3 regions of the Bradyrhizobium sp. CCBAU 65884 genome follow, and region 3 is predicted to be linked to each of the others. Evidence: riboswitches for the same ligand, from Rfam matches in the RefSeq annotation. Region 3 holds a riboswitch; each other region holds the start of a gene.
What was found. Region 3 has a riboswitch for cobalamin ahead of XI03_RS40045 (DUF1636 domain-containing protein). Riboswitches for the same ligand answer to the same signal wherever they lie in the genome.
Positions count from the first base shown of each region.

Region 1: linked by a shared signal. The riboswitch ahead of XI03_RS02625 (ribonucleoside-diphosphate reductase subunit alpha) and the one ahead of XI03_RS40045 (DUF1636 domain-containing protein) in region 3 are both predicted to bind cobalamin.
Region 2: linked by a shared signal. The riboswitch ahead of XI03_RS16580 (TonB-dependent receptor) and the one ahead of XI03_RS40045 (DUF1636 domain-containing protein) in region 3 are both predicted to bind cobalamin.

Region 1 covers NZ_LBJU01000067.1:306-6,883, forward strand. The annotation lists gene XI03_RS02605 (transposase) at 1-248, shown strand, start outside; partial or broken gene XI03_RS02610 (IS630 family transposase) at 331-809, shown strand; gene XI03_RS02615 (patatin-like phospholipase family protein) at 941-1,186, opposite strand; gene XI03_RS40440 (helix-turn-helix domain-containing protein) at 1,523-1,795, opposite strand; gene XI03_RS02620 (ribonucleotide-diphosphate reductase subunit beta) at 2,082-3,155, opposite strand; gene XI03_RS02625 (ribonucleoside-diphosphate reductase subunit alpha) at 3,146-4,981, opposite strand; cobalamin riboswitch at 5,191-5,404, opposite strand; partial or broken gene XI03_RS02630 (hypothetical protein) at 5,425-5,666, opposite strand; partial or broken gene XI03_RS02635 (IS91 family transposase) at 6,157-6,578, opposite strand, start outside.
Region 2 covers NZ_LBJU01000114.1:38,494-45,071, forward strand. The annotation lists gene ilvD (dihydroxy-acid dehydratase) at 1-13, opposite strand, end outside; gene XI03_RS16575 (hypothetical protein) at 1,455-2,036, opposite strand; gene XI03_RS16580 (TonB-dependent receptor) at 2,100-4,337, opposite strand; cobalamin riboswitch at 4,452-4,666, opposite strand; gene XI03_RS16585 (hypothetical protein) at 4,710-4,973, opposite strand; gene XI03_RS16590 (hypothetical protein) at 5,087-5,296, opposite strand; gene XI03_RS16595 (hypothetical protein) at 5,436-5,612, opposite strand; gene XI03_RS16600 (adenylate/guanylate cyclase domain-containing protein) at 5,736-6,578, opposite strand, start outside.
Region 3 covers NZ_LBJU01000134.1:449,223-455,800, forward strand. The annotation lists gene cobN (cobaltochelatase subunit CobN) at 1-1,639, opposite strand, end outside; gene cobW (cobalamin biosynthesis protein CobW) at 1,639-2,673, opposite strand; gene XI03_RS40045 (DUF1636 domain-containing protein) at 2,670-3,044, opposite strand; cobalamin riboswitch at 3,139-3,358, opposite strand; gene cobO (cob(I)yrinic acid a,c-diamide adenosyltransferase) at 3,399-4,034, shown strand; gene XI03_RS40055 (cobyric acid synthase) at 4,040-5,488, shown strand; gene cobD (threonine-phosphate decarboxylase CobD) at 5,477-6,442, opposite strand; gene cbiB (adenosylcobinamide-phosphate synthase CbiB) at 6,454-6,578, opposite strand, start outside.

The DNA.
Region 1 (6,578 bases), on a different contig from region 3:
CCGGCTCGGCTGCGCCTGGCAAGATGGGCGGTCACCGTAAGCCCGTGCTTGATCCGCACCGCGCCTTCATTGTCGAGCGGATTACTCAGATGCCGCACCTGACGCTGCATGGTCTGAAGGCGGAACTGGCAGCCCGCGGGGTCAAGGTCTCGCACAACACGATCTGGCTGTTCCTGCGCCGGGAAGGGCTGCGGTTCAAAAAAAACACTGTTCGCCCTCGAACAAGCGCGCGCCGACGTCTCTCGTAGGCGACAGCGTTGGCAATCCTGGCAGGCTGGACTTGATCCGAACCGGCTCGTCTTCATCGATGAGACTTGGATCAAGACCAACATGGCTCCTTTGCGGGGCTGGGGCCCCAAAAGCGCACGCCTGCGCGGCTTCGCTCCGCACGGTCACTGGCGCACCCTCACATTCCTCGGCGCGCTCCGCCATGACCAACTCACTGCGCCCTGCGTCTTCGATGGCCCGATCAACGGCGAATGCTTCTGCGCTTATGTGAAGCACCTTCTCCTGCCGACCCTGCGCGAGGCGACATCGTCATTCTCGACAATCTCGGAAGCCACAAGTCGAAAGCTATCAGGCAAATGATCCAGGCTGCAGGCGCCAGGCTCTGGTACCTGCCGCCATACTCGCCCGACCTCAACCCGATCGAACAGGCATTCTCCAAGATCAAACACTGGATGCGGCAAGCTCAGAAGCGCACCATCGAGGACACTTGGCGCCACATTGGTCACCTAATCCAGGACATCCAGCCTCGCGAATGCGCCAACTACTTCGCCAACGCCGGTTATGCTTCCGTCAAAATGTGAAATGCTCTAGCAGCGGACCAATTGTCACATAAAACAAGATCTGAATGTATTACAGCAGTGGGAACCACGAAGCCTTTGCTCGCCCCCGCAAGCCCGCTGGTGTGGACAGCAAGACGGCGTGGTTCGTTGGTTCAGGCTTGGCGGCGCTCTCCGGCGCGGCCGCCGATGCTGGTTCCGGCGACATAGTCGAAATAGTCCGGCAGACGATAGTCGGCGCGGTTGCTTGCCTTGGTTAGCAACCGCTCGATTTCCTCTAGAATTTTCAACGAGAGGCCCCCTCGGATTCCGCCCCCGTCGATGGCAAGACGTTTGCGCGGCCCGCCACTCTCGAACCGCGCTTTTAGATCAATCCGACGTTCTGGAAGACGTCCCACCATGTGCTTTCTCCCGCTTCTGAAACTCCGAGGGAAGCAAAACCCGAAGATGCCCCATCGCTTATCGCTGCGGGACATGCAAAGTGGTGACCAAATAGGGGCCAGCACATCCGTAGCACTACTCGATGCACCCTAACCTAAGCCTCAGGCCGAGGTTGTATCGTGAAGTTTCTCACAATCGCTGTTGTAGTTGGATGACGCAGCTCACCGCGGAGTGTCCGCGACGATCGACGGCGAGCTCGGCAGTCCCGCACAGGGTCTCACCGAATTCGCGGTGTCGGCGCCTGATAGACAAGTCGCAGGTTCCGCTCACTAGAAATATCATCGGTGAGAGGACAGCTAGGCTGGCCTGATCGCCCTATGTTCGACCCGCCGGAGGCGCGGTCGATCGTCGGGACGCCACCGGATAGGCTCGGTTGCTGGCTTCCCGCGCTTCTTCGACAGCAGTGCCGCAGGGCCTCCGATCCGATAGGCCTTCAGCAGCCGGAATGCCTGCCGCGATGTGACCCGAAGCAGTTGCGCTGCCACTCGCACTGCAATCCGTTCCGCCACAACGTCCCGCAACACATGCACCCGGTCGATCTCAGCCCGGCTCATCGACAGCACCGTCATCCCTCAAAAACCCCAGGTCCCATGCCTTAGACTGAACGCATCTACCCGGGCCGGCAAGGGCCCCTGCCCCGCATTGATGGCGCTTTTGGACGCAGCCAAGGGATTTCAATGATCCTTCGGCTGCTATGAGTCCACGGAACGAGAAGTCCTCTGGTCCCCTGTCGCATTCGAGCGGGTTCGGGTTGTAGAGCCCTCCACATCATAGCCGCTGAAAACAGCCGCCCCCCATCGGCGGCTTACACCACATTCGCCAGCCACCCACAGGCCCTTCATGAATAAAGATGGGCTAGATACGGCCGAAAGCCGCCCACACCCCGTTTTCGCCGTCCCAGCTGCCGCGGCTTGCCGCCTTGGAGTACTCCGTGGCGCGCTGCTCGAAGAAATTGGCGTGCTCGACACCATTGAGAATCTCGACAAGCCACGGCAATGGATGCGCCTTGAGCTGGGTGAATCCGCCCTCCTCGGCCTCGAAGAAGCCGAAGACCGGGGCAATCCGCAGCTGGGTCAGTCGCCAGTCGGCGACATAGCGGACGTAGGCGTGGATCTGCTCAGCTCGCATGCCCTCGATCTTGCCGAGGCCGAAGGCGAGATCGACGAAGTTCTCCTCCAGCTTCACCATGGTCTTGGCGACGTCGACGATGTCGTCACGGACAGCGCGCGTCACCGCGCCGGTTTCGCGGTGCCATTCGTGAAACAGCTTGATGATACCCTCACAATGCAGACTCTCGTCGCGCACTGACCAGCTTACGATCTGTCCCATGCCGTTCATCTTGTTGTGGCGCGGGAAGTTGAGCAGCATGGCGAAGCTCGCGAACAACGCCATGCCTTCGGTGAAGGCGCCGAACATCGCCAAGGTCCGAGCGACATCGGCCACGCTGTCGACGCCGAACTCGTGCATGTAGTCCGCCTTGGCGCGCATCTCGGCATAGCCGCGGAATGCCTCAAACTCGGACTTGGGCATGCCGAGCGTCTTGAGCAGCAGCGCATAGGCGTCGATATGAACCGTCTCCATGTTGCTGAAGGCCGCCATCATCATCTGAACAGTGAGCGGCTGGAAGATCGGGATGTAGCGCTTGAGATAGTTGTCCCCGACCTCGATGTCCGACTGAGTGAAGAAACGAAAGATTTGGGTGAGCAGCGCGCATTCGCTGGCCGTGACGCGGTCCGACGCCCAATCCTTGAGGTCGGCGCCGAGCGGCACCTCCTCGCCCATCCAATGGGTCTGCTGCTGGCGCTTCCAGAACTCGTAAGCCCAGGCGTAGCGATCGACATCATAGGTTCCGGTCGCGTCGAGCAGCCCCACTCGTCCCTTGCCGATCAGCGTACGCGGATCGACGGCCGAAAGATCGATCACTGACATGCAAGGCACTCCTCATAATCAGTACGCTGTGGCTGCGGCGCCGCCACCTTGTCGCTGTCGCCGATCTTGCCAGCGAACGCCGCGCGCGAGATAGACTTTGAGCGGCAGTAGTAGAGGCTTTTCAATCCGCACTGCCATGCCGTCCAGTGCAGCATGTGAAGGTCCCATTTATCGACATCGGCTGGGAGATAGAGGTTGATCGACTGGCTTTGGCAGATGAACGGGGCGCGGTCGGCGGCAAGCTCGACGATCCAGCGCTGGTCGATCTCGAAAGCGGTGCGAAAGATCGCTTTCTCGTGCTCCGACAAGATGTCGAGACGGGCCACCGACCCTTCGTGTGCTATAATCGACTGCCACATCGCCGAAGTGTCGGCGCCCTTCGCCGCAAGCACTTTGGCGAGATGCGGATTACGCACCGAGATGGCGCCGGACAATGTCTTATGGGTGTAGATGTTGGCCGGGATTGGCTCGACGCAGGCGCTGGTGCCGCCGCAGATGATGCTGATCGAGGCGGTCGGCGCGATCGCGATCTTATGGCTGAAACGCGCCATCACGCCGCGTTCCAGGGCATCCGGGCACGGACCACGCTCGCGCGCGAGCGTCACGGATGCCGCGTCGGCGTCGCGACGGATTTTTCGGAACATGTTCAGATTGAACGACTTGGCCATGACACTTTCCATTGGAATGCCCTTGGCCTGCAGGAAAGAGTGGAAGCCCATGACGCCGAGGCCGACGGAGCGCTCACGCAGGGCAGCGTAGCGGGCACGCTTCATGCCGTCCGGCGCCACCGTGATGAAGTGGCTGAGCACGTTGTCGAGGAAGCGCATGACATCCTCGATGAAGGTGGGCTCCTCACTCCACTGGTCCCAGGTCTCGAGGTTGAGCGACGACAGACAGCAGACCGCGGTGCGCTCCTCGTCGCGATGATCGATGCCGGTCGGCAGGGTAATTTCGCTGCACAGGTTGGAGGTCGAGACCTTGAGGCCCAGCTCGCGCTGATGCTTGGGGAGCGCGCGGTTTACGGTGTCGATGAACAAGAGATAAGGCTCGCCAGTCTGGAGCCGGTTCTCAAGGATGCGTTGCCACAGCTGGCGGGCATCGATCTGGCGGACGACCTCGTTAGTCTTCGGGCTCCGTAGAGCGAATGCGGTGCCGGCGCCCACGGCACGCATGAACTCATCGGTGACGTTGACGCCGTGATGCAGGTTGAGGCTCTTTCGGTTGAAGTCGCCGGACGCCTTGCGAATCTCGAGGAACTCCTCGATCTCGGGATGGTGGATATCGAGATAGACCGCCGCCGAGCCGCGCCGCAACGAGCCCTGGCTGATCGCCAGCGTCAGGCCGTCCATGACGTGGATGAACGGGATGATGCCTGAAGTGACGCCGCCCTTCACCTTCTCGCCGATCGAGCGAACATTGCCCCAGTAGGTGCCGATGCCGCCGCCGTTGGAAGCAAGCCAGACGTTCTCGTTCCAGGTACCGACGATGCCTTCGAGCGAGTCCGCCACCGAGTTGAGGAAGCAGGAGATCGGCAGGCCGCGCGTGGTCCCGCCGTTGGAGAGCACCGGTGTGGCCGGCATGAACCATAGCCGGGACATCGCATCATAGAGACGTTGGGCATGCGCAACATCGTCCGCGAAAGCGCAAGACACCCGCCCGAACATGTCCTGGTAAGTTTCGCCGGCGAGCAGATAACGGTCGGTCAGCGTCAGCTTGCCGAACGACGTCAACAAGTCGTCGCGCGACGGATCGAGCGTGAGGTCGGCCGGCTTTGGCGATGGCGCGAGGGGCCACGGCAGCGGAGCCGGCGATGGCGAAAGGGGCACCAGACACGGCTCAGGCGCCGCAGGCTTCGCCTGCGCTAGGCGCGGCCGCACACTCGGTGGCGCGACGAGATGACCACGCTGATCGAAATCGTAAGACGGCGACATCGGCAACCCCGCGATGTTAGGCGCCGGGGCCGCGCGGACGACTTGCGAGGAGAGCTGGCAAATGTGCCCGGCTGCAAGCGCCCCACCGGGGCACCCCGCCCGAGGACTTTCGTTCAGTCGCGGCAGGTCTCCTGGCTCGCGGGTCGCTGGGGCTGTCGGCCTTCCCAGCGCTGTCGCGCCAGTGACCATGATGACAACCGCTCGCCGCTTACAGTTGCGGGGGCAGCCTCGGAATAGCCGTTGCCGGCGCACCGGGTTCCCTCTTAGCTTCCATCCTACGAGATGCGGGAATGGAAGACCGTGACGGGCTACATATAGGCGCCGCTCGCGGAGATTCGTCAAGGCGGCGCCGTCAAGTTAACGAATTGGAGCAGCCCCGAGGTCAAGGTTCGGCGAGCGCTTGTCGTGGAGATCTCGCGCCAAGTCGCAAAGGCTCGCTCGCGCGAAACACGACGGAAGTCGTCAGTGACGGCTCCGAGAGAGAGGATGTGGAAAAGGTTCGCGACCTGAGCATGAACTGACAGAAAAGTTGAGCCTGACGGGACGATTTGAAACGCTTCATGATCCGATCGCGTCGCCTGTTACCCTTGCGGCGTTCGTGGTCTGGACTATCCCTTCACCCGGCGATGTCCGCTGTAAGTGCTTCCCGTCGAGTCTCCACCCCTCGCCCTGGCCGGGGCTTGGCTCGGGGAATTCTTTCGAATTGATTTGAGAATCTTGAGGGTTCTGTGAGGTCGCGGGGCAGGCTTAACCCGCTCGCGCTATCGTAGCGTGCGACCTCATAGAAGCCGGATTGAACGATGCTGCGGAGTTGTGAGCGATATGGCGATAGTGCAGCTGGTCCAACTGCGGAGAAGGCACGGCTGAGGTCGCCGCGCGTCGGCGCGATATTGATCGGACGTGAGCGGCGCCATTGCTCGGGCCGAGAGCGCGATGCCGCGAGCGATTTGCTGTGCTGCGATGCGCGGCCGAATGACTGACGGGTGAGCGGTGACGAGGGCGGCCACGGCGACATCGGACGTTGCCACCGAGAAGGTGATCCCGGAACGGGTGGATGGTGCAGACGCTGGTCATGACGTGTCACAACGAAACGGTTGGTCGCGGGCGCGGGCTCGTGGGATGACGTCGATACGCCGCATGGTGCCGCCGCAATGCGGGCAGACGGGGATCTCGCATTTGACGAGAGGATCATCGCCGGCTTCTTGATCAGTCGGAGCATTGCGAATGTCAAGGAGCTGACGGCAGAGGGCGATTCTATCGTTGCGTTCGCCATTGGCGAGGAAGCCATATTGGCGGATGCGATGAAAGCCGTCCGGCAGGGTGTGCCGGAGAAAGCGCCGCATGAACTCATCGGCATCAAGCGTCATCACTTTGGCTTTACGATTCTGCCGATAGTCCTTCCAAGAAAAGCTCACCTTGCCGTCCGCAAGCGAGATCAGCCGACTGATGGCGATGGCGACGCGATGCGTATAGCGGCCGAGATAAGCCAGCA
Region 2 (6,578 bases), on a different contig from region 3:
TCTTCGCGTTCATCGCAAACCAGTTTCCTCGGTCAACCCTTTCAGACCCGAAAAATCAGAGCCAAGATTTGAATCGACCTTGGGATTTTCTCGTGGCCCTTCGAAGACCGCCGCTGCCCGTAAAACATTAGAGTGATTTTATTCATGTTCGGGTGTGGCCAAAAAGCGGCGGCGATGCGAACCGCCGGTGATGAGGGTTAAATCCGAGATGAGTGTTGCGGAGACAGCACAATCGTTACCGGGAAGACACGGGCTGGATTACTGCAATACCCTCAGGAAGATGACGATCCACAACTTCAGATTTTGTGGCACGCGCACTGCGCCCAACTCCTCCTCGGCGACCAGGCGTGCGAAAGTGAGTCGGTGTGCCCTTCCGCTCGTTGGCTACTCCCTCCCGTATCCCGGACAAGTCGCAACGCGCGAGCGTTGCGGCGCAGAGCCGGGACCAGAAACCACAGATAGCGCTCGCGGAGACATGGGCCCCGGCTCTGCAGCGCACCGGACGATGCTTTCGCATCGCCGGGGCGCTGCGCTGCGTCCGGGGCGCGAGAGCGGTGAGTGGCGCGCGCTCTCCACGGTCATTACAATGCGCCAGTGCGCATCCCAGCGGCAGTGCCGTAGAGTGGGCAAAGGCGCATAGCGCCGTGCCCACGATCTCTCTCCATAAGCAACAAGGCGTGGGCACGCTTCCGCTTTGCCCACCCTGCGAGATCGAGTTTGTGGCACGTAGCTCAGCTCACAGACACGCCTCTTCGGCCTCGCGGCGGATTTCGCCCGAGCTTTGCCTGGTCTCGCCACCCTCCAATCCAAGAGGGCGCAGGGAAGGCCGGGTGCCAGCTCGCACCCGCGGTCCGCTGCGCGAAATGCACACGCAGAAAGAACCGCACAGCAGCATACAGGTGGTGCCGATCACTCGGCCTGCCCTGCGCGATGGCTGGACGGCTTATGCCGTGATCTCCCGGGAGCCGACCATTCCTTCTGGCCTCCCTCGCCGTTCGAATTGACGATGCCGTCCACCCGGTTGGGCTCGCGCGCATCTTCGAACAGCTTGACCGTAGCAACGACGGCCAGGACCACACGGTTTTGCCGTACGCACGGCCCGCCATTTCGCCGCAGTTTTTCCTGGCCCCGTCGACGAAGCCGGAAACTTACAGACGAGACGAAGCCTAGCAGCGCCGTCGTCCGCACGAAGCCTCGGGCTCGCAGGGACACCCCGCCCTGCCCGCGCCTCTCGTGCCGACGCTGCCGCGTCCACCGCAAGCCCGGCTCGCGATGCGTGACGACACATGATCGCCCCTCTTGGTGAGCCGGGATGGACCACACATACGCCGAAACCGAATTTCGGTAAAGTGGAATATTTTTGCACGCGTGGATTGACAGAGGGCGACACAGACGCGGTCCCGTAGCGCGGATGGAGCGCCAGCGTAATCCGGGCTACGGCCACGAGCGGCCGCTCAGGCCGACATCGCACGCTTGCGTCCGGCCGGGTCGACCAGACGGACGATCTCGCAGACGGCGACGAGGCCGGCGAGCCAGACGGCGCAGGTCAGGGCGATGCGCGTCACGATGGCGGCGGTGAAGGCGCCCTCGCCGCCGAGGAACGGCGTCGCGGCGAGCAGCGCGATCTCGTAAATCCCGTAGGCGGCGATGAGCGTGATCGCCAGCGCCAACGGCGTGCGGCCTTGCGGCAGCAGGCCGAGCACCACCGACGAGGCCGCGGTCGCCAGAAGCGCAGCCGCGCCGATGACAAAGCCCCAGGCAATCGTGCTGGCATCAACGGGATAATGCAGCACGCCGAAACCGATGATCTGGTTGACGAGCCAGGCGCCGGTGACGACGAGCAGCGCCGGACGCTGCGGCAGCATCGCCGCGGCAATGACGGCGAAGGCCGCGAACGGCGTGGCGCACGCGAACGCAAAGCTTGCGAGCGCGCATGACGCCGTCAGCAGCGCAAAGCAGAACATCGGCGCAAGGCGCGGCGCGACCGGGTGAAGCCGGAAGCGATCGTCACCAGACGGCAGGATGCCGAGAGCCATGGTTGAATCTCCTTCTCTTCGAATTCTAGTCCGTTTGAGGGCGTGTGACGGCCCTGGCGAAAATCAGAACGTTGCGCCGGCCTTGAGCAGATAGGTGCGGCCGGGCAGCGGATAGGCACTGAAGCGGCCGTCCGTGAAGGTGCTCGCGATGGCGTAGTCGTAGTAGAGCGCGTTCAGCACATTGTTGACGCTGAGGGACCAGAAGTAGCGCTCAACCTGGCCGCTGAGCTTGAGATCGATCGTGCCGTTGGCGGGAATCAGCTTCTGGGTGCCCGCCTGGTCGTTGTCCATGCGACGCTCGCTCCAGAAGCGCGCGGTGGCATCGAGCACCACGTAATTCTGCCAGATGTTCCAGGTGACACCCGCACTCGCCGTGTAGCGCGAGACCAGCGGCACGTCGTTGCCGGCCCAGATGCCTTCGCGGAAGACCGCACTTGTATAGGCCACGCCGGAGCGCAGCAGCAGGGCGTCGTTGACGCGATAGGACAGATTGGTCTCAGAGCCGTAGCGGCGGGTCGGATCAAGATTTGTGTTGTAGAACAGGACCGGATTGAAATGGACCTCGTTGGTGAGATCCATCAGATAGAGACTGCTCTGCAGCTGCAACCCGCCGCCCTTGATGCGAACACCGCCCTCGATGTCCTGCGAGGTCTGGGTCTTGAGCTGGAACGTTTGCGGGATCGCAGCGAAGGTCAAGGGATCGAACGAAGGCCCCGAGGACAGGCGCTCGTCGACATCAGGCGTGCGGAACGCGCGAGCTACGCGGCCGAACAGCGAGACCTGGTCGTTCAGACGATGCTCGGCGCCGAGATGCAGCGCATATTGGGTCTCGTTGCTCGTCAGCGGCAACGCGCCGATGTCGGCGTTGAACGGAGCTGCCGGGTCGAAATTGTCGCGTGCCGCAAGACTGACGTTCTGCACCCGCGCGCCGTAGGAGATGTCTGTCGTGGGGGCGATTCCCAATGTGTGCTGGAAATAACCCGCAACGGTCTGCTGCCTGAGGTCGTAATTGTGCCAGGGGGCGAGCCCCTGCCCGGCGCCGCGGTTCTGCTCAAAGCTCGCATCGTAATAGTCGATGCCGGTCAGAAGCTGCGACGGCATGCCGAGCAGCAGGCTCTTCACGCTGAGCCGTGGCGTGATCGACCATGTCGTCAGATGGGAACCGACATAGGTCGACGAGAAGAAGGCCGGAACCGGCGTCGGGGTGGAGAAGAACGCACTCTGCTGCTTCTTGTCGCGCACGCCGCCATCGACGATGAGATCGACGCCGTTGACCAGGGTCTTGGTGAACCCGGCGGTCGCGCCAATACCCTGCTGGTTGGCATAGTTGAACGGCGTGTTGGTCCCCCTTCGGTTGGTCGCGACCTCATTGAGGCCGATCGAGGGATCGACGGTGCGGCCGCCCGGCAGTCGCAGCTCCTGATTGTCACCGGTAACCGTGAGAAAGGCAGTCAGGCCTGGCGTGGTGTAATTGAGATTGCCGACGCCATTCTGCTGGGAATAGCGGTTGTTGTCGCGATAGCCATCGGTCCTGACCGTATTGCCGTAGAACGAGGTCGACCACCGACCGGAATTGAGCGAGGTCGACACGTTGCCGAGCCTGGTGTTGAACGAGCCGAAGCCGGCCTCGATGCGCGCGGTCACGGGCGGTCCGCCGACGCCGTTTTTGGTGACGATGTTGATCACACCGCCGACCGCGTTGTCGCCATAGAGCACCGCGCCGGAATTGCCGCGCGTCACCTCGATGCGCTCGATGGAATTGAGCGGGATGGTGGAGAGGTCCAGCTGTGCCATGTCGACGTCGTTCAACCGCCGGCCGTTGACCAGCACCAGCGTGTTGGCGGTGGCAAAGGCGCCGAAGCCGCGCAGGTCCACGCTGGTCTTGGCGCCGATCTGGCCGCCATAGAACGTCGTGATCTGGGCCCCCGGCGTCTGCGTCGCGATGATCTCGGCAAGCGTCTGCGATGGCGAATGCGCGATATCCGCGGCCGTGATGACGGTCGTGGCGGCCCCGACGATGCCGCCGTTGCCGGCGGCAGCCTCACCGCCGGAGCCGGATGAGCCGGCGCCATTGCCTGCCGGCGCGACATTCGTCCTCACCCCCTGCCGAGCCGCCTCGCCGTCACCGATCGCCCTGGCGCGCGTGCGGTTTTGATCGTCGGGCCTGGTCACCTCGATCGGCGGCAATTGCTCGGCAAGCGCCTGTTGGGCGAAGGCGGAGGACAGATCGAGCGAAGGGAAGGAAACGGATGCGAGCAGGCCGACGCTGAGGCGCCTGGCAGCAGGGACAAGACGGGACACAATGGTAACCTCGGTATGACGTCAGTGGCACGTCACAGCGAACGAGGTTTCACGGCAGAGCGATGGATTGCTCCGGTGAAGCCAATGTCTGTACTCCCCGACCGACATCTTCGCGTGTGACCACGGCTGACGGCAGGTCTCCTGGCTCGCGGGTCGTGACCTTGCGTCGCCTTCCCAGGACCGAGATTCCCAGTGGCATGAGACGAAAGATTCACCGCTTACAGTTGCGGGGGCAGCCGTGGCGTTGAGACAAATCCCTGCGTTGGGACAATCCCGCACCACATTCCCTTTTGATCTCCATGAGGAGAACCGTCGCCGATCATTTACGAGCCGTTCGCCCCGGGAGTCAATCGACCGTTAGGTGCCGGCCGCTCAGGTCCGCCCTCGCACCCGTTGCGCCTGGGCCCAGGCGGCAGCGACGTCGCGCGGCGGAACATCGACGCGCTTGATCGGGGTCAATTCGCCGGAGGCCGAGACGATCGCGGTCTCCTCGCGCCGGCAGCGCGTGCAGACAAAGCGCACCTCGTGTGGAGACGCCGTCCAGCTCGACCGCTTCACGTTGGCTGCCATCGGCCAGGCATCGCAATGCGAGCACGACACCAGAAACCGGCCGGGATCGAGCATACCCATTTCCATCGGACTCCGCGTCCTGCCCACTTGCTTCAATGATTGACCCATGTGAATCGTTCCGGTGCCCAGGCACCGCCCATTCCACAGGTTGCATCCCTACAAGGCAGAAGGCGGTGCGCTCAGCGCGCGCCCTTGAGGGTGCAGGAGGTCGTGCAGGTGACCGTGGTGCCGCGATCGCACGATTTGCAGGCATTGACGCACTGGTTCATGTCGCGGGGATTGTAGCTGTAGTTCCGCATCGGGCAGGTCGGCGTCGAGCCGGTGATGTCCTGCTCCTGGTCGCAGGCCGCCGTCATGAGCGCGAATATGATCACGGCAACGAGGCGCATGTGATTGCCCTGTCAAGCATGGCAAATGACACTCGCGAGGTGCGCTGCATTGCAGCGAACCCCGGCCTTTCCACCACGAGCGATCGCTCGCGAGCGTCAAGGATGCGCGCCAAACCTTAAGAACGGATTGCAGCCGGCGTCAGGCAGCAGCCTTGGTCGCGATCGCCTGCCGCATGTCCACCGCCAGCTGACGGTATTGCTCCGAGAGTTTCAGATAGAACTCGCGCTTGGTGCTGTCGGTGGCGAGCTTGGCGATCAGCTCGCATTCGGCGGTGAGCGTCTCGAACCGTTCCAGCCTGTCCTGAAGTTCCGTCATCGGCGTGTCCCCGTCAAACGCCTCAAGGACATCCAACCTAAGCCCGGGAAATAGGTCACGGCGAACATCGTTATCGAGTAGAAACGTTTTTTCCGGACAGGGCGAGCTGGCGCAACAAAACGGCTATTTCTGCTCCAGCCGCCAGGCGCCGTCCCACCCCTCTTCCGGCGGCTTGGCCTCGAACTGCGCGATGCGGCCGAGCATCGTGCGCGAGGGGCCGTCGCCGGGGACGGCTTCGAGCGCGGCGTTGAAGGCGGCGCGCGCCTCGTCGAAGCGACGGGCCCGATAGGCGGCGAGCGCTTCGGCATAATGCGTGCGCAGGCTGTCCTGCGCGCCGGTGAGTGCGCCCGCCCGCGCCATCACCTCGAAGATCGGCTGCGGCGCGCTCTGGCCCGCGACCGCCAGACGATCGATCTCGCGCAATTCGAGCCGTGCTCCGATCGCGTCAGCAGTTGCCTGCGAGATCAGGATGCGGGTTCCGTAGACCTTGTTGACGGCCTCCAGCCGCGAGGCCAGGTTCACGGCGTCGCCCATCACGGTGAAGCTCATCATCAGCTCGGAGCCGATGCTGCCGGTCAGGACCTCGCCGGTGGCGATGCCGATCCGCAGGTCACACGGCGCCGGCATGGCGCGGATGCCGAGCAGGTCGGGCAGCTGCTTCTGCAGCGCGGGCACCTGGTCGACCATCTCGGTTGCGGCGATGCCGGCCAGGAGCGCCTGCTCGTCTTCCTCGATGAAGGGCGGGCCCCAATAGGACATGATGGCGTCGCCGATATATTTGTCGATGATGCCGCGATTACCCCTGATCGGTCCGGACATCACCGTGAAATAGTGGTTCATCACCCTGACGAGGCCGCGCGGGGTCATGCCCTCGCTCATCGAGGTAAAGCCGCTCATGTCGCAGAACATGATGGTCATGACCCGGCGCTCGCCGTCGATCGCGACCTCGGGCCGGTCGATCAGCCC
Region 3 (6,578 bases):
AGTGCGATGACAGCGCCACGGATTTTCCGGGTAGCCATTCCAGCGTGCCATGTGCGCCCATATGCACGACGGCATCGCAGGCCTGCTGCCGGAGCCAGAGATAGAACGCGACATAGGCGTGGCGCGGCGTGCGGGCGAGATCGTGATAATCGATATCGCGCGTGGTCGCATCGCCGCGTTCCGGCTGAACCGCGATGATCGACTTGCCGCAAGCGACGGCCGCGAATTGAAACGCGCCGTCCTGGCAGCTCGGATCATCCTCCGGCACGCCCCAGGCTTGCGCGAGATCATCCTGCAAGACTTGCGGCAGGCGCGAAAGCGCCGCGCGGTAATCGGCAACGTCCCAGGTCAGTTGCCGCTTGAGCAGCGTCTCGCCAAGGGTGTGGACCGGCGCAACATCGAAGCCGGCCTCCGCGAGATCCGACACCAGCGCCTCGACCGAAGCCAGCGCATCGAGACCGACCGCATGCGCGATCTGATGCGGCCGGCCCGGATAATTCGAGAGCACGATCGCAATGCGCTTCTCGGCCGCTGGCTTCTCCGCGAGGCCCCGCCAAGCCGCGACGCGCGCGGCGACGGCCGTCACGCGCTCCTCGTCGGGCCGGTGCGCCAGATGCGAGAATTGCAGATCGGGGTCACGCATCCCCGCCGATTTGAAGCTCACCACGCCCGCGAACAGGCGGCCATCGACCTCGGGCAGCACCACATGCATCGCAAGATCGCCGGGCGACAGGCCGCGCAGCGACTCCACCCAGTCCTCGCGCCGCGCGGTGGAGAGCGCGACCTGAAACACCGGACAGGATGCGGCGTCAAATGGTGTCGTGCCGTCGTCGCCCATGGCCGAGAACGCCGTCGCATTGACGATCGCCGCCGGAGGATTTTGCGCAAGATGCGCGCGCAGCCAATCCGCAACGCCCGCAGCCTTCAGCGACGTGACGAACGCGCCACAAGTGTCAAATCCCTTCTGACGCAACGTCGCGATCAGGGCATCGACCGGGCCGGTGTCGGCAGCGGTGAGATAGGAGCGATAGAACGTCACCAGCGCGCGCGGCCTGCCCTCGCCGCCCACCGGCGCAGCAATGACACCACGCGCGGGATCGTAGAACCCCATCTCGGGCACGGTCGTCTCGCCGATAACTGGCCCGGCATAGAGGCCCGAGGCCAGCGCGAGCTGTGCAATCGCGGCCTGCGCCGCGACCGGGCCGCCGGTGTCGCAGAGCACCTTGAGCCGGCGCAGCGTCGAGACCGGCAAGGTCGAGTATGCATCGAGCCGCGTGTCGTCACGGCCATCGGCCGGCAGCACGGCCAGCACAATGCCACGGTCCTTCGCGAGCTGTTGCAGGGCCGCAAGCCCATATGGCCAGTAGGACTCCCCGCCGATCAGCCGCACCAGAATGCCGCGCGCCTTCGACAGCGTGCGCTCGATATAGGTGTCGACCGACAGCGGATGACGCAGCTCAGCAAGGTTCGCGAGCCGCAGCGTCGGCAGGTTCTCGCGACCACGCCGCCAGCCGGCTGCGAACGCCGCGAGATCCGAATCCGAATACGAGAGCACCACGAGATCGGCCGGGTCCTGGCCGATATCCCTTGGCGTCGCAGTCTCCTCCAGACCGCGGCTCTCGCGGAAGACGACGTGCATCAGATACCTAGTCCTGCCTTGATGGCGGCCTCGTCGATATCGCCGTGCTCGCCGATCACGACGAGCTTCGACCGCCTGTGACCGGCGCCCCACGGCTTGTCGAACTGGTGGCGCACGCGCTCGCCGACGGCCTGCAGCAGCAGCCGCATCGGCTTGCCCGCGACCGCGATGTAACCCTTGGCCCGCAGCACGTTCTGCTCGCGTGCCAGCTTCTGGACGGATGCGACCAGCGCATCGACGTCGGCGACTTCAGGAAGGTCGACCACGACGGAGGCGAAGTCATCGTGCTCGTGCTCCTCCTCGCCGTCATGATGCGAGGGGCGCGCAGCGAGATCGTTCTCGGCGGCGGCGCCGAGACCGAGGATGACGCGCGCATCGATCGCGCCGTCGGTCACGGGGAGCATCGGCACGCGGCGCGGCATCTCGGCAATAATCGCCGCCTTGGCCGCTTCAAGCCCCGCCGCGCCCGCAAGATCGGCCTTGGTCAGCAGCACGATATCGGCGCAGGCGATCTGATCCTCGAACACCTCCGACAGCGGCGTCTCGTGATCGAGATTTTGGTCTGCCGCCCGCTGCGCTTCGACGGCATCAGGATCCGGTGCAAAGCGGCCGGCGGCGACAGCCTCGGCATCCGCGAGCGCGATCACGCCGTCGACGGTGATGCGCGAGCGGATCTCCGGCCAGTCGAATGCCTTCAGCAGGGGCTTGGGCAGCGCCAGGCCCGAGGTCTCGATCAGGATGTGATCGGGGCGCACGGGCCGCGCCAGCAGTTTCTCCATGGTCGGAATGAAATCGTCCGCGACCGTGCAGCAGATGCAGCCATTGGCGAGCTCGACGATATTCTCCTCCGGGCAATTGGCGTCGGCGCAGGATTTCAATATCTCGCCGTCGACGCCCTCGCTGCCGAATTCGTTGACGAGCACCGCGAGCTTCTTGCCGCCGGCATTGCTGAGCAGATGCTGGATCAGCGTCGTCTTGCCGGAGCCGAGAAAACCGGTGACCACCGTCACAGGGACTTTTGCGAGCGAGTTCATTCGGCGGCCTCCGGCACGACGGCAATGGGGGGAATGCGGGCAAGCGATTGCTTGCGGAATATTTCCGGCCGGCTGCGCCAGGGCACGAGACCATCCGGCGCCGCCGCATAGGCCGCCGCCCCCGCGATCACATCCTGCGCATTCGCATCCGACAGGCGGCCATAGACATACGACCAGCGGCCGGGCGCGCTGAGCGCGACCGAGCAGCCCTGATTGCAGGCCGACAGGCATTCGACGGGAACCACATTGACGCCCTCGGGCACGCCGGCGTCGAGGATCGCCCCATGCAGGCGCTTGCCGGGCGTCGCCTCGCCCTCGCCAGGCGTCTCGCCGGCACGGCAGGTGATGCAGACGTGAAGTGTGACGGTCATCGCCTCTTCCAGATAACAGCGGGAGGCGATGAGGCACACGGACCATTCTTCAGAAGGCCCGTTTCCCCGTCGCGGAACACCCCGTCCGCCGGTCCAAAACTCGTCCGCGCTGGCAGGTCTCCCGGCTTGCGGAGCAGGGTTTTCCCCTTCGATCCCCGCCTTCCCGATTCCCGCGGGAATCAGTGGCTTCGGGCATCTCTCCGGTCACGGTCGCGGGGGCGGCTGCATTTTGGACCCAAATCTTGCCGATTCGGACCCTATCGCATTCCCTCTTCGCCTGTCATAGGACAGGAACCAACGCCGGGCCACCATTTGCCGGTGGCCGCCACTTGTCAAGCCGAAGGACCGGGACCGATGACGCCTGAACCGGATACAAAAACGGCCGAGGAAACCGACGCCCGCCACGCCACGAAAATGGCGAAGAAGAAGGCCGCCCGCGACAAGATCATGGCGACCAAGAGCGGCGAAAAGGGCCTCATCATCGTCCACACCGGCGCCGGCAAGGGCAAGTCCTCCTCGGCCTTCGGCATGATCGTCCGCTGCGTCGCCCATGGCTTCCCCTGTGCGGTCGTGCAGTTCATCAAGGGCGCCTGGGATACCGGCGAGCGACGCCTGCTCACCGGCCATTTCGGCGACCTCTGCCAGTTCCACGCCATGGGCGAAGGTTTTACCTGGGAGACGCAGGACCGCGCCCGCGACATCGCCGCCGCGCGCGCCGGCTGGGAGAAGGCCAAGGAGCTGATCCTCGATGAGAGCTTGCGCATGGTCGTGCTCGACGAGATCAACATCGCGCTGCGCTACGACTATCTCGACATCGCCGAGGTCGTCGAGTTTCTGACCACCTCGAAGCCGCCGATGACGCATGTCGTCCTCACCGGGCGCAACGCCAAGGACGAGCTGATCGAGATCGCCGATCTCGTCACCGAGATGACGCTGGTCAAGCATCCCTTCCGCTCCGGCATCAAGGCGCAGGCCGGCGTCGAGTTCTGAGTTCGATGGCGCGCGCATTGATGATCCAGGGGGCCGGCTCGGACGTGGGCAAGTCGCTCATCGTCGCAGGCCTTGCGCGTGCCTTCACGCGGCGCGGCCTGCGCGTGCTGCCGTTCAAGCCGCAGAACATGTCGAACAACGCCGCCGTCACCATCGATGGCGGCGAGATCGGCCGCGCCCAGGCGCTGCAGGCGCTGGCAGCAGGCGTCGAACCGCACACCGACATGAACCCCGTGCTGCTCAAGCCCGAGACCGATGTCGGCGCGCAGGTGATCGTCCACGGAAAGCGCATCGCGACTGCGCGCGCGCGTGACTACGCCGCGATGAAGCCCTCGCTGATGGGCGCGGTGCTGGAGAGCTTTGAGCGGCTGAAGGCACGCGCCGATCTAGTGCTGGTGGAAGGCGCCGGCAGTCCGGCCGAGGTGAATTTGCGTAAGGCCGACATCGCCAATATGGGTTTTGCGCGCAAGGCCGACGTGCCGGTCGTGCTGATCGGCGACATCGACCGCGGCGGCGTCATCGCCCAGCTCGTCGGCATCAAGACGGTGATCGACCCCGACGATGCCGCGATAATCCGGGGTTTTGTCATCAACAAGTTCCGCGGCGATCCCACCCTGTTCGACGACGGCTACAGGCTGATCGAACAAAGAACGGCATGGCGCGGCTTCGGCGTGCTGCCCTGGTTCGCCCGCGCTGGCGAGCTGCCGGCCGAGGATGCGCTGGGCCTCAGTGACGCGCGCAAGCCGGGCCAGTGCAAGATCGCCTGCCTGGCGCTGTCGCGGATCGCCAATTTCGACGATCTCGATCCACTCAAGCTCGAGCCGGGCGTCGATCTCGTGATGGTACGCCCCGGCGAAGCCATCCCCGGCGATGTTCGTCTCGTCATCATTCCCGGCTCGAAGTCGACCCGCGGCGATCTCGCCTTCCTGCGCGCGCAAGGCTGGGACATCGATCTGCTCGCGCATCACCGCAGGGGTGGCCATGTGCTCGGCCTCTGCGGCGGCTATCAGATGCTCGGGCGCAGCGTTGCGGACCCAGAGGGGATTGAAGGTCCCGCAGGCGACACGGCGGGGCTCGGGCTGCTGGATGTGGACACGGTGATGAGTCCGCAGAAGACGCTGACGCGGGTTACGGCTGTGCATGCCGCCACGGATCAGCCGATCGAGGCGTACGAAATCCACATCGGCCGTACCGATGGGCCCGATCGTGCGCGCCCGTTTGCGACACTGAACGGCGAGACCGAAGGCGCGATCTCGCGCGATGGCCGCGTGCAGGGCAGCTACCTGCACGGCCTGTTCACGTCGGATGATTTCCGCAAGGCGTACCTCGCAAAGCTCGACATTCCCGCTGGCAACGAGCCCTACCACGCCCGGGTCGAGAGTGCGCTCGATGCGCTCGCCGACCACATCGAAAAGCATCTCGACGTCGAAGGTCTGCTTGCGCTAGCGCGCTAGCACCTCGGCAAGGCGCATCCATTCGGCTTCGCTGCCGGGAAGCCCGAGCCGAAGCCATGTCGGCTTTTGCGCGAAGACGCGCGACCAGATCTGGCTTTGTGCCAGTCTGTCTTGCGCGGCGAGCGCGTCGGGTGTCTCGTAGAGACGGAACAGCGGCGTCCCCCCAAGTAGCATCCAGCCTTGCGCTTGCGCTATGGCATCGAGGCGAACACAGTCCCGGGCAAGTCGCGCTGACGTGGTCTCAGCCCAGGCGTCGTCGCGCAGCGCGCGACAGCCGATCGCGATCGCCGCTCCCGAAACCGGCCATGGACCCGACATCGACGCAAGCTTGCCAATGTCGGCGGCATTGCCGATCGCGAAGCCGAGCCGCAGGCCGGCAAGGCCATAGAACTTTCCGAACGAGCGCAGGATCAGCAGTCCCGGTCGATCGGCTTCCGATGCAAGCGACAGCTGCGAAACGGCGTCGACGAAGCTCTCGTCGATGACGAGGCGGCCGACGCGCGGCAGCAGTGCGAGCAGATCCTTTGGTGCACGATGCTGTCCGCCGGGGTTGTTGGGATTGACGATCACCGCAAGATCCGCGCCCGCCAGCGCGTCGAGTTCCCTGACCTCCTGGACATCCCAGCCTGCGGCCGACAGAACCCCTGCGTATTCATTGTACGTCGGTCCGAGGATGCGGGCGCGGCCGGTTCGTAACAGCCGCGGCAGCAATTGAATGGCAGCCTGCGCGCCGCCCATCGCAACGATCGGTGCGCTGGTGCGATAGGCATGCTGCGCCGCCTGATGCAGGGCGTTGATGTCGGATTGCGAGGGCAGCGCATTCCAATAGTGCGCATCGATCTCGCCGACGGGATAAGGCAGCCGGTTGATCCCTGTCGACAGATCGATCCAGTCTTCCGCGCGTCCGCCGAAACGCTGCTGTGCCAGATCCAGATTTCCACCGTGCTCGCGCATGTCCCGTTCTTTCATGCGAAAGCCAGGATCGCAAGGGTGCCAGCGAGCAGCACCATGGCGCGGCGGTAGACCGTCAGTGCCTCGGCGATATCAGCGGCGCGCGGATCGCGCGCGCCCTCGTTGAGCCAAGGCTCGT